DNA from 2 places in the Shewanella sp. SM55 genome. Region 1 is predicted to be linked to the other one. Evidence: riboswitches for the same ligand, from Rfam matches in the RefSeq annotation. Region 1 holds a riboswitch; the other holds the start of a gene.

What was found. A riboswitch is a leader RNA that binds a small molecule or an ion and turns the genes downstream of it on or off. The one in region 1 is predicted to bind thiamine pyrophosphate.
Region 2: it holds a riboswitch for thiamine pyrophosphate, as region 1 does, so the genes downstream of both, thiC (phosphomethylpyrimidine synthase ThiC) here and L5L91_RS00690 (TonB-dependent receptor) in region 1, are expected to answer to the same signal.

The regions. Positions count from the first base shown of each region.
Region 1 covers NZ_JAKKRS010000001.1:159,301-163,693, forward strand. The annotation lists gene L5L91_RS00690 (TonB-dependent receptor) at 1-2,165, opposite strand, end outside; TPP riboswitch at 2,220-2,358, opposite strand; gene L5L91_RS00695 (Crp/Fnr family transcriptional regulator) at 2,556-3,236, shown strand; gene tsgA (MFS transporter TsgA) at 3,304-4,393, opposite strand, start outside.
Region 2 covers NZ_JAKKRS010000005.1:184,022-188,414, forward strand. The annotation lists gene L5L91_RS09120 (bifunctional hydroxymethylpyrimidine kinase/phosphomethylpyrimidine kinase) at 1-12, opposite strand, end outside; gene thiC (phosphomethylpyrimidine synthase ThiC) at 15-2,120, opposite strand; TPP riboswitch at 2,322-2,420, opposite strand; partial or broken gene L5L91_RS09135 (hypothetical protein) at 2,588-3,963, opposite strand.

The DNA.
Region 1 (4,393 bases):
ATATATTGCTTTTCCGCCCAACCGTTATCTGGCTCATTGCCAAAATAGAAGCCACGCACACCGTATTCTTCATTAAACAGATTGCGTCCCCATAAATATGCCGACCAGGCGCTCGCCTCATAACCCACGCGGGCATTGACGATAGTGTAGGGTTCAGAGCGGGATTCATTGCTGTCTGAATAATAGAATTCACTCTTACCGCTAAGATTCAGGTTCGCAAACCAACCCGAATTAGCACGATAAGTCCCGCCAAGGCTGTAGGTAAGATGTGGAGAATGGGCTAGATCGCGGCCAGTTAAATCCACCTCAGTGCCATATTTGTCCTGATACTGGTAGTCACCGTAGGCCGTTTCTAACCAACCTAAGCTTGAGTAAACTTGCAGATTATCCGTGGCATACCAGGTTGCATCTAACTCAGCGCCATAGTTATTCGAACTGCCTGCATTTTCAGTGAACAAGATAAAACGCTGTGGTTTATCGGGATCTTGCTGTGATGCAGCCACCTGTTGATCTTGTCTGTCCATATAGAACAGCGCCAAATTAGTATCGATAAGTCCCGCTAACCAATGGGATTTAAGGCCGATTTCATAGTTATAGAGCGTCTCAGTACTAAACTCTTTTTTATCGTTCAATTCGACGGGCAAAGTCATGTTGAAACCGCCCGCCTTGTAGCCGCGTGCGACTCGGACATAAGCATTGTGTGAGTCGTTCAGCACTTTACTCACAGCAATATGACCACCCCACATGGTTTCGCTCGGGTCGAAATTATCGTTATTCGTATCAGAGTAATGGCTGTTGCGGCGCTCTAAACGTAGCCCCACAGATAAAGCATAATTTGAGCCAAAATCCGTATCAAGCTGGCCAAACAGTGCATAGTTTGTCGCCTCATACTCTGAGTCTAAGACTTCATCTAGCGAAGTATTGTACTCAGAATACAATTGGTTATCTTCTTTCAGATTCATGGCATACACACCAAGCAACCAATCAGTACTCTCTGCAAAAATACGGCCCTGCTCGGTAGAACTTAGGCGAAACTCTTGCGACGCGGTTTTACGCTGACCCGTTTTATCCCAAAAATAATCGTATTGACACGGCGCCAGATTGCCATTGTCATCATTGCATTGCTTAGAGGCCCAATATTCTGAGTTAGCCCAATCGCCATCGTAACTGTAATGGTGATCGGTATTCGCAAAAGAGGTTAACGAAGTTAATTCGAAGTTTTCTGCGCCAAAATAGGTCGCTTTAAAACCCGCGCCTGTGGTACGTTGGCTATCAACACCCGGTTGATCCGATGTTGTCTGGGTTGGTGAATTGGTTAAACTCCACACATCATAGCCATTATCAAAATCGGCATGCAGCACAGTTAAATCAAACTGCAAATCATCTGTCGCATACCAGCGCAGCTTAGCGCGGCCGCTGAATTCATCGCGACCATTGGTATCATCACGGTCTAAATACAGGTTATCGTGGTAACCATTTTGCTGGTGCTGCTGCATTGACACACGATAAAACAGCTTGCCAGAATCCGTTAATGGGCCCGAGCTAAACCCGCTAAAAGTGCGTAAATCATCATCGCCTAACGACACTTCGCCGCCATGCTCAAACACATCAGTTGGATCGTTACTCTTCAGATAAATCAATCCCGCTAAGGCATTCGCGCCGTAACGCGTCCCCTGCGGTCCACGAAGCACTTCGACCTGCTGTAAATCGTACATGCTCGACACCATACCAATACCGGATAAATCGATATCATCTATGATGTAACCCACGGAAGAATTAGGTGCGCCTTGGTATTGTTCCTGCTCCCCTACACCGCGAATTTGAAAATATTTCGGCCGCGAGCTTCCACCTGACCAGTTAAAATTGGCGATAGAATTAAGCAGATCTTCAAAGTGTTGCGCACTTTCATCTTGAATTTTTTGACTGTCGATAACGGTAATGCTGGAGGGCATTTTTTCTAAGCTTGAACTGCGAAAATCCGCCGTCACCACCATGACTTCCATCTCAGTGCTGGGATCGGGTTTATCGATAGCGTCGGTTTGTGCAAATGCAGCAGTGCTCAGCGCTGCGGCGATGGCTAACGCCAGCGGCGCTCGGGCTAAAAATAAGCTTGGCGATACGGTTGAAAATGGAGATTGATGGTTTGACGTTTTACGGTTTGACATAGGACCTCAAATATAATGTTTGAGATCCGGCAACGAATAAGCGATTCAGAAGTGTGCTGTTGATTGGCCCATTCCTACGCCGGTATTAGCCGGATCAGGTTCTAAGGGTTCGTCAGATGACATCTCAGTTTGCAGCCGTTAACGTTAAAATCAGAGTAACATTAATGCACAACAAACACCCCTTGGCGGGGCCTAGTATACATGACGGAAATAAAAAGTGGGCACTCTTATCTCTGCGATTCAATTAAATGTCGCGAAAACCACTGCCCTTCAGTTCGTATGATGAAAATATCTTTAGTAGTAGCCTAAATCCTTTCGTCCATTTGACCGCCTATCATGATAATGCTATAGAAGGTCGCAATTTCGAACACAGTAAGAGGACAATAGTCGATGCAGCTAAAACCTTTATCGAAAGGACGTTATAGCCAGCGATGGGAGCAAGACTATCCACTTATTGAAGCGGTTGTACTTAGCTGTATCAGCGAAATAAAAATGCTCAAAAAAGGCGCTCACCTCATGACGCAGGGGGAAGCGATGGCATCACTTGTATTGGTGAAGCAAGGTCGAGTATCACTCGGTCATACCGCGAGAAATGGTCGGTGTTTTCAATTAGGTACTATTGATTGTGATTCACAACTGTTTGGCGAAATGGAGTTCTTCACCCAGTACCACTGTCAACTAGACATTATTGCCAGTGAACCCTTAGAAATCATGTTGATTAGCGCTGAAAAACTGCAACATTGCCTCGGTCAACACCCTCAACTCGCGCTATTTTTCGCTAGTGCAATTGCGATTGACTACCAAGACACAGTGGATATTTTTACTCGGCGACTGCTCTATCCCATCAGTTATAACGTGGCATTTGATATTTATCATGAATACTTAAATGACTTGCCTGTAGATGGCTTTAGTAAACGCTATTTAGAGGCTGAACGATTTGGCACTACCGACCGAGTCTACCGTCGGGCGCTACAAAATCTTGAGGAACGAGGCTTAATTGAGCGGAAAAAAGATGGCATTCGGATTTGTGATCTCAACGCACTCAAGAAATTTGTTGAAGCAGGCATATAACCGCTTTCAACATAACCCACACTCGACTTAATTTAACAACCGAGTGTGGGATGGATGCACAGGTAAATTAACTTACCGATGGCGAGTGTTGTTCTATAGCTGGTTTCATCCGACTTGAAACGATCAATAGCATAAATATCGCTGCGTAAAGCAGAGGAATCACATACATCACTGTTTGTAATCCGATAATACGTTCAAAGAAAGAACTGATGGCTGGGCTAAACATCGCCCCTGCACTTCCGCTAATAAGAATATATGACACATTTTTGCTGCTGGCTTTTTTTACAAAAGACACGCCATAAGCAATAAATGCATTATAAAGAGCAGCACACACAAAACCATAACCATAGGTTAAATAAGCTATCCAATTAAGATTATTGGTACTGACAATGGCAGCGGTGATCACCATAGCTAAAGCAATAATACCAACTAAGAAATGGTGAATTTTTACACGCGTCACAATCACAGTCGAAATTAATGCACCAATTAGCGCAGCGGACCAATACTGGGTAATAATATTACCGGCATCTTCAAACGGAATATCAAATTTTTGTTTTACAAATAAAGGTGCCCAAGTTAAAAAAGTATATAAAGCCAGCATTCCTAAAAATAAACCAATACCTCCACTAATAATGCCGAGATTCCATTCAGACTGTTGTTTCTCTTGTGTTGTAGAAGATTGCTCACAAATAGAGAAATGAGTGAACAAGGTAATAATGACTGTACCGAACGCCACTAAACCTACGGCTAAATAGCTATAACTCCATGATAATGAACTTGTTAATGCATAAGTCGTTATTAATGGAAAAATAACGCCTGCAATATTAAACGTTGCATCTTGCACCACTAACATTGTGCTTTGTAATTTCTCTTGCCACACAGACACCACAATCGTACCAGTAATACATAGACCGATACCGCCACAAAAACCAATTAAGGTCATTGCTACCATCACAGCTTGTAGAGAACTGGTTAGATGTAAAGCCAGAGCAGAAAGAGCAACCAGACTGTAACTTATCAAGGTCATTCTTTTGATACCCATTTTTTCAATAAAGAAAAATGCTGCAATCGTTCCCGCGAGTGCACCGCCATTAAGCAATGAAAAAATTGATGCAACTTCGTTAACATTAGCGGCAAATTTCTCAGCTATGGGTTCA
Region 2 (4,393 bases), on a different contig from region 1:
AATACCCGACATAATTAGGCTTCCTCTGCTTCGGCGACAAGCTTGTCTTTCACGTGATAGATCTCGGCGCCCGAAGCAGCAAATTGTGCCGATTTTAGCGCCATTGCCGCTTCCAACTCCTGCGGCGTCTTGACTGTGACTTGCATGGCTTGGTCAGCCGCTTCAACTTGATCCGCCTTCGCTTGTGCCGCCTCTAAGCCAGCGGCATAGGCGCGCACATCTTGGGTGATTTTCATCGAACAAAATTTAGGGCCGCACATAGAGCAAAAATGCGCGACTTTAGCGGATTCCTGCGGTAAAGATTCATCGTGGTAAGCGCGCGCGGTTTCAGGATCGAGTCCTAAGTTATATTGATCTTCCCAGCGGAATTCGAACCGCGCCTTTGCCAGCGCATTGTCACGAATTTGCGCACTCGGATGACCTTTGGCCACATCGGCGGCGTGGGCAGCAATCTTATAAGCAATCAAACCTTGCTTAACATCTTGTTTATTCGGTAATCCTAAGTGTTCTTTTGGCGTGACATAACACAACATAGCGCAGCCATACCAAGCAATCATGGCCGCGCCTATGCCGGAGGTGAAATGATCATACCCAGGTGCGATATCGGTGATTTGTGGGCCAAGGGTGTAAAACGGCGCTTCGTCGCAGTGAACTAACTGCTTGTCCATGTTCTCTTTAATGAGCTGCATCGGGATATGTCCCGGTCCTTCGATAATGGTTTGCACGTCGTATTCCCACGCGATTTTGACTAGATCACCTAAGGTTTCAAGCTCTGCAAACTGGGCGGCATCATTGGCGTCGGCAATTGAGCCTGGACGCATACCATCACCTAAAGACAGGGATACATCGTAGGCGACGCAAAGCTCACAGATCTCACGAAAATGGCTGTAGAGGAAGTTTTCCTTATGGTGGCTCAGGCACCATTTGGCCATGATTGAACCGCCGCGGGAAACGATCCCAGTAACACGTTTAGCCGTCATCGGCACATAACGCAGCAGTACACCAGCATGAATAGTAAAATAATCAACACCTTGCTCCGCTTGTTCAATCAAGGTATCGCGGAACACTTCCCAGGTTAAATCCTCTGCCACGCCGTTCACTTTCTCCAGCGCTTGATAAATAGGCACAGTGCCGATGGGCACTGGCGAATTACGGATGATCCACTCGCGGGTTTCGTGAATATAACGACCCGTGGATAAATCCATGACAGTATCTGCACCCCAACGGGTTGACCAGACGAGCTTTTCCACTTCTTCCTCGATGGAAGACGTCACCGCCGAGTTACCGATATTGGCGTTCACTTTCACCAGAAAATTACGCCCGATAATCATAGGTTCGGCTTCGGGATGGTTAATATTCAGCGGAATAATCGCGCGGCCACGGGCAACTTCGGCGCGGACAAATTCGGCGGTAATCGGTTCGCCGACTAAGGCACCAAAGGCTTCGCCCTTGGCTTTACGATTGAGGATTTCATCCTGTACTTGCGCAAGTACCATGTTCTCGCGGATCGCCACATATTCCATTTCTGGCGTGATAATCCCTTGACGGGCATAGTGTAATTGACTGACACGTTTGCCCTGCAGCGCTCTGCGTGGGCGGACAATGGCACTCGAGCCTGCCTCAAAACGCAGATGATCTAAACCGTCGTCGGCGAGTCTTTGTTGGGTAAAGTCTGAGGTCGCGCAGGATAATTGCTCTGTGTCGTTGCGGGCTAGGATCCAGTTTTGTCTTAATTTACCAAGGCCTAGACGCACATTGATGTCGGCCTCAGGATCGGAATAAGGTCCGGCGCAATCGTACACGCGGATTGGCGGATTTTTTTCCATGATGGGCGCATCATCTGTGCCGCCGACCAGGGTGTCAGTCTGCAGAATTTGCCGCATGCCAACGCGAATATCGGCACTGGAACCCTCGAGATAAATCTTTTGTGAATTAGGATGTTGCAGTGGCGCTAGCGTATCGATAAAGGCTTGGGCCTGCGCACGGGTTTCGCGGCGACTCGGCGCCTGAGGCACGATTGATTGACGAGACTCAGTCGATTTATTAGGGATTGTCGATTCTGGCGCTGTGATTTCTGTCGCATTGGCAGCTACAGCTGGGTTTTGGTTTGAACTGGACATAAGCAATCTCACGTTAAAAAATGGAGTTGCTTGTCTGGAGAATTGAGTTGTTGATAGCTGGACATGGCAATCAACTTTTGTGCCCAACACTGGCTTCAAAAATTGAGTTACCCTGCTCAATAACAATTAAATCTCAACATTAAGGCTTAAAACATTGCTGAGTTAACAGGTGTTCAAGCCGTCTATTTTGGCGATTTAATATGTGTTATTACGCTTGTTTCCTTCGCAGGTTTTAACCTGATCAGGTTCAACGGATCCCGAATAAACGGTCTCAGCCAAGAGGCACTCCGACAAGATGAGTACGCAGTATAGACAGAAGCGGCAGCAACAAACAAGGAAAAAAGCAATTAAAAACCTTAACCACCAATCCAAAATAAAGATTTATAATTAATTGTTTTTAATTGATTAAATAAAATGAAACCTAAAAAGCTATAATTAGCATGAAAATAAATCATAAAAGAAAGTCACTATTTATGGGGTTTGAGCATCATTTTGTTTAATCGAGATTGAATGGCATCATCAATAGCTTGATTGATTTTTTTGCCACTGCAGTTAATGGGAAAACCTAAATTTTCGGCGTTAGGATTAACTTGAGTGCCGACTTGTACCACGCGATAACAAGTATCCCCTTTACGCACAATACGATTTGGGTCTAAGGGTAAATCTAGACTCGTTGTGCCACCGAAATCATCAGCATTAGGGACAAATAGCACCTCCATCTCTGGGCTCATTTCACTCATATTCGATTTCCGGGTGAACTTATCAGCCTGTTCAATGACGAGATCATCGAGCGCTTGCTCGCGCTGACGTTCAAAATATTGCTGGGTGAATAAACTCATGCTTGAGCTTGTCGCTATTGTGCTCTCACCTTCTGCTGCAGGCGAGCTCTTAGCGCCAAGCTGCGGCTTCATTTCTGTGGTATCAAGCGTATTAGTTGTTTTTTTGCCGTCACTTCCGCGGGCTGTACTTCACTTTGGGCACTTGATTGAGTTTTCTTTGATTGAGATTGGCTCGATTGAGTGATGTTCGGTTTAACCGTATCTGGGTTCACTTTTTCCGACTCTACTTTTTCAGAGACGGCCTTTTCGGGTGCTATTGTTTCAGGCATGACCTTTTCAAGTATTGGCAGAGGCTTCACTTGAGTTTGAGGTGTGGGAACAATTGTAGGCGTAACAGAACTTGTCGCTTCAGTCTTATCCTCGGCCTTGATCTCAGTTTTGGACTCCGAGGTTTCGGCTTTCTCTACCGCGGGAGCATAAATAAAGTAAGCCTTGATCGCTGTCACTTTAGGGCCACGGCTTTCTATTTCATTCAATCCAAAGGGATTTAACTGCGGGCGCCACAAAATGCAGATAAGTAAAAATAAACACACATGCACTAAGAGCACAAAAAATAACAAACTGAATCCTTTGAAATACGGCTGACGAGCACGCAAAACGGATCCCGTCCCCAATCCCTGAGCACTAGTTTGTATCGTCCTAGACAGTTCAGGTTTGGATTCAGATTCAGATTCAGAAACCAATTTATCTTGATCTTGATGTTCAGCACGGATTTCTTGCAGTACCAAATCTTGGGCTTGCTCTTGGTCTATAGCTTGGGTGTCATGCTCAGTGACTAAAAAGCCTGCACCGCTATTGAACGCTAATGGCTCCGCATTAGTGGTAAAAACAGGCGTTTGAGCAGCATCCAGTTCACCGAGCTGATGATCAAAGGCGATAAAAGTCTCACCTTCTGGCGATGTGACCGAAATCAGCAAAGCACTATCGACATCATCTCCAATCGCTATCGCTGTAGGAGATGCTGTCAATAAAGGCGCGGCCTTGGGTTGATGTTGAAAAGGCAAAATCCATCCTTAGGTTTTGTATAGTATCCATTGATTTCAATGATGCTTAACGTGGAACGATTACACTCTAATTCAATATCAATCCAATATCGGGTTGGTAAATATTGAAAGCGAATTATCTATTGATTGCATTTACTTACGAGTGCTCAACGCAGATTAGAGGAGGCAAACAGAGCAAAGTTCAATGCGAATGCAACCTGCTACAAGCACAGTACTTTACGCCAGTGCTTGATAAGTCACTTGCCTGTTAAGACAAATAAGGCTGGGAATTGGGATCATAATCGCGCTAAATTGAATGTTAAATCTCACGTCTTGAAGCGAGTAGCATCATCAATGCGATGCACTGATGGGAGTGCAAGACGGCGTTAAAAATCTAAAAGATGAAAAACAGAAGCCAACCATAAATTTAAGCTTACAAGTGTACGCTTAA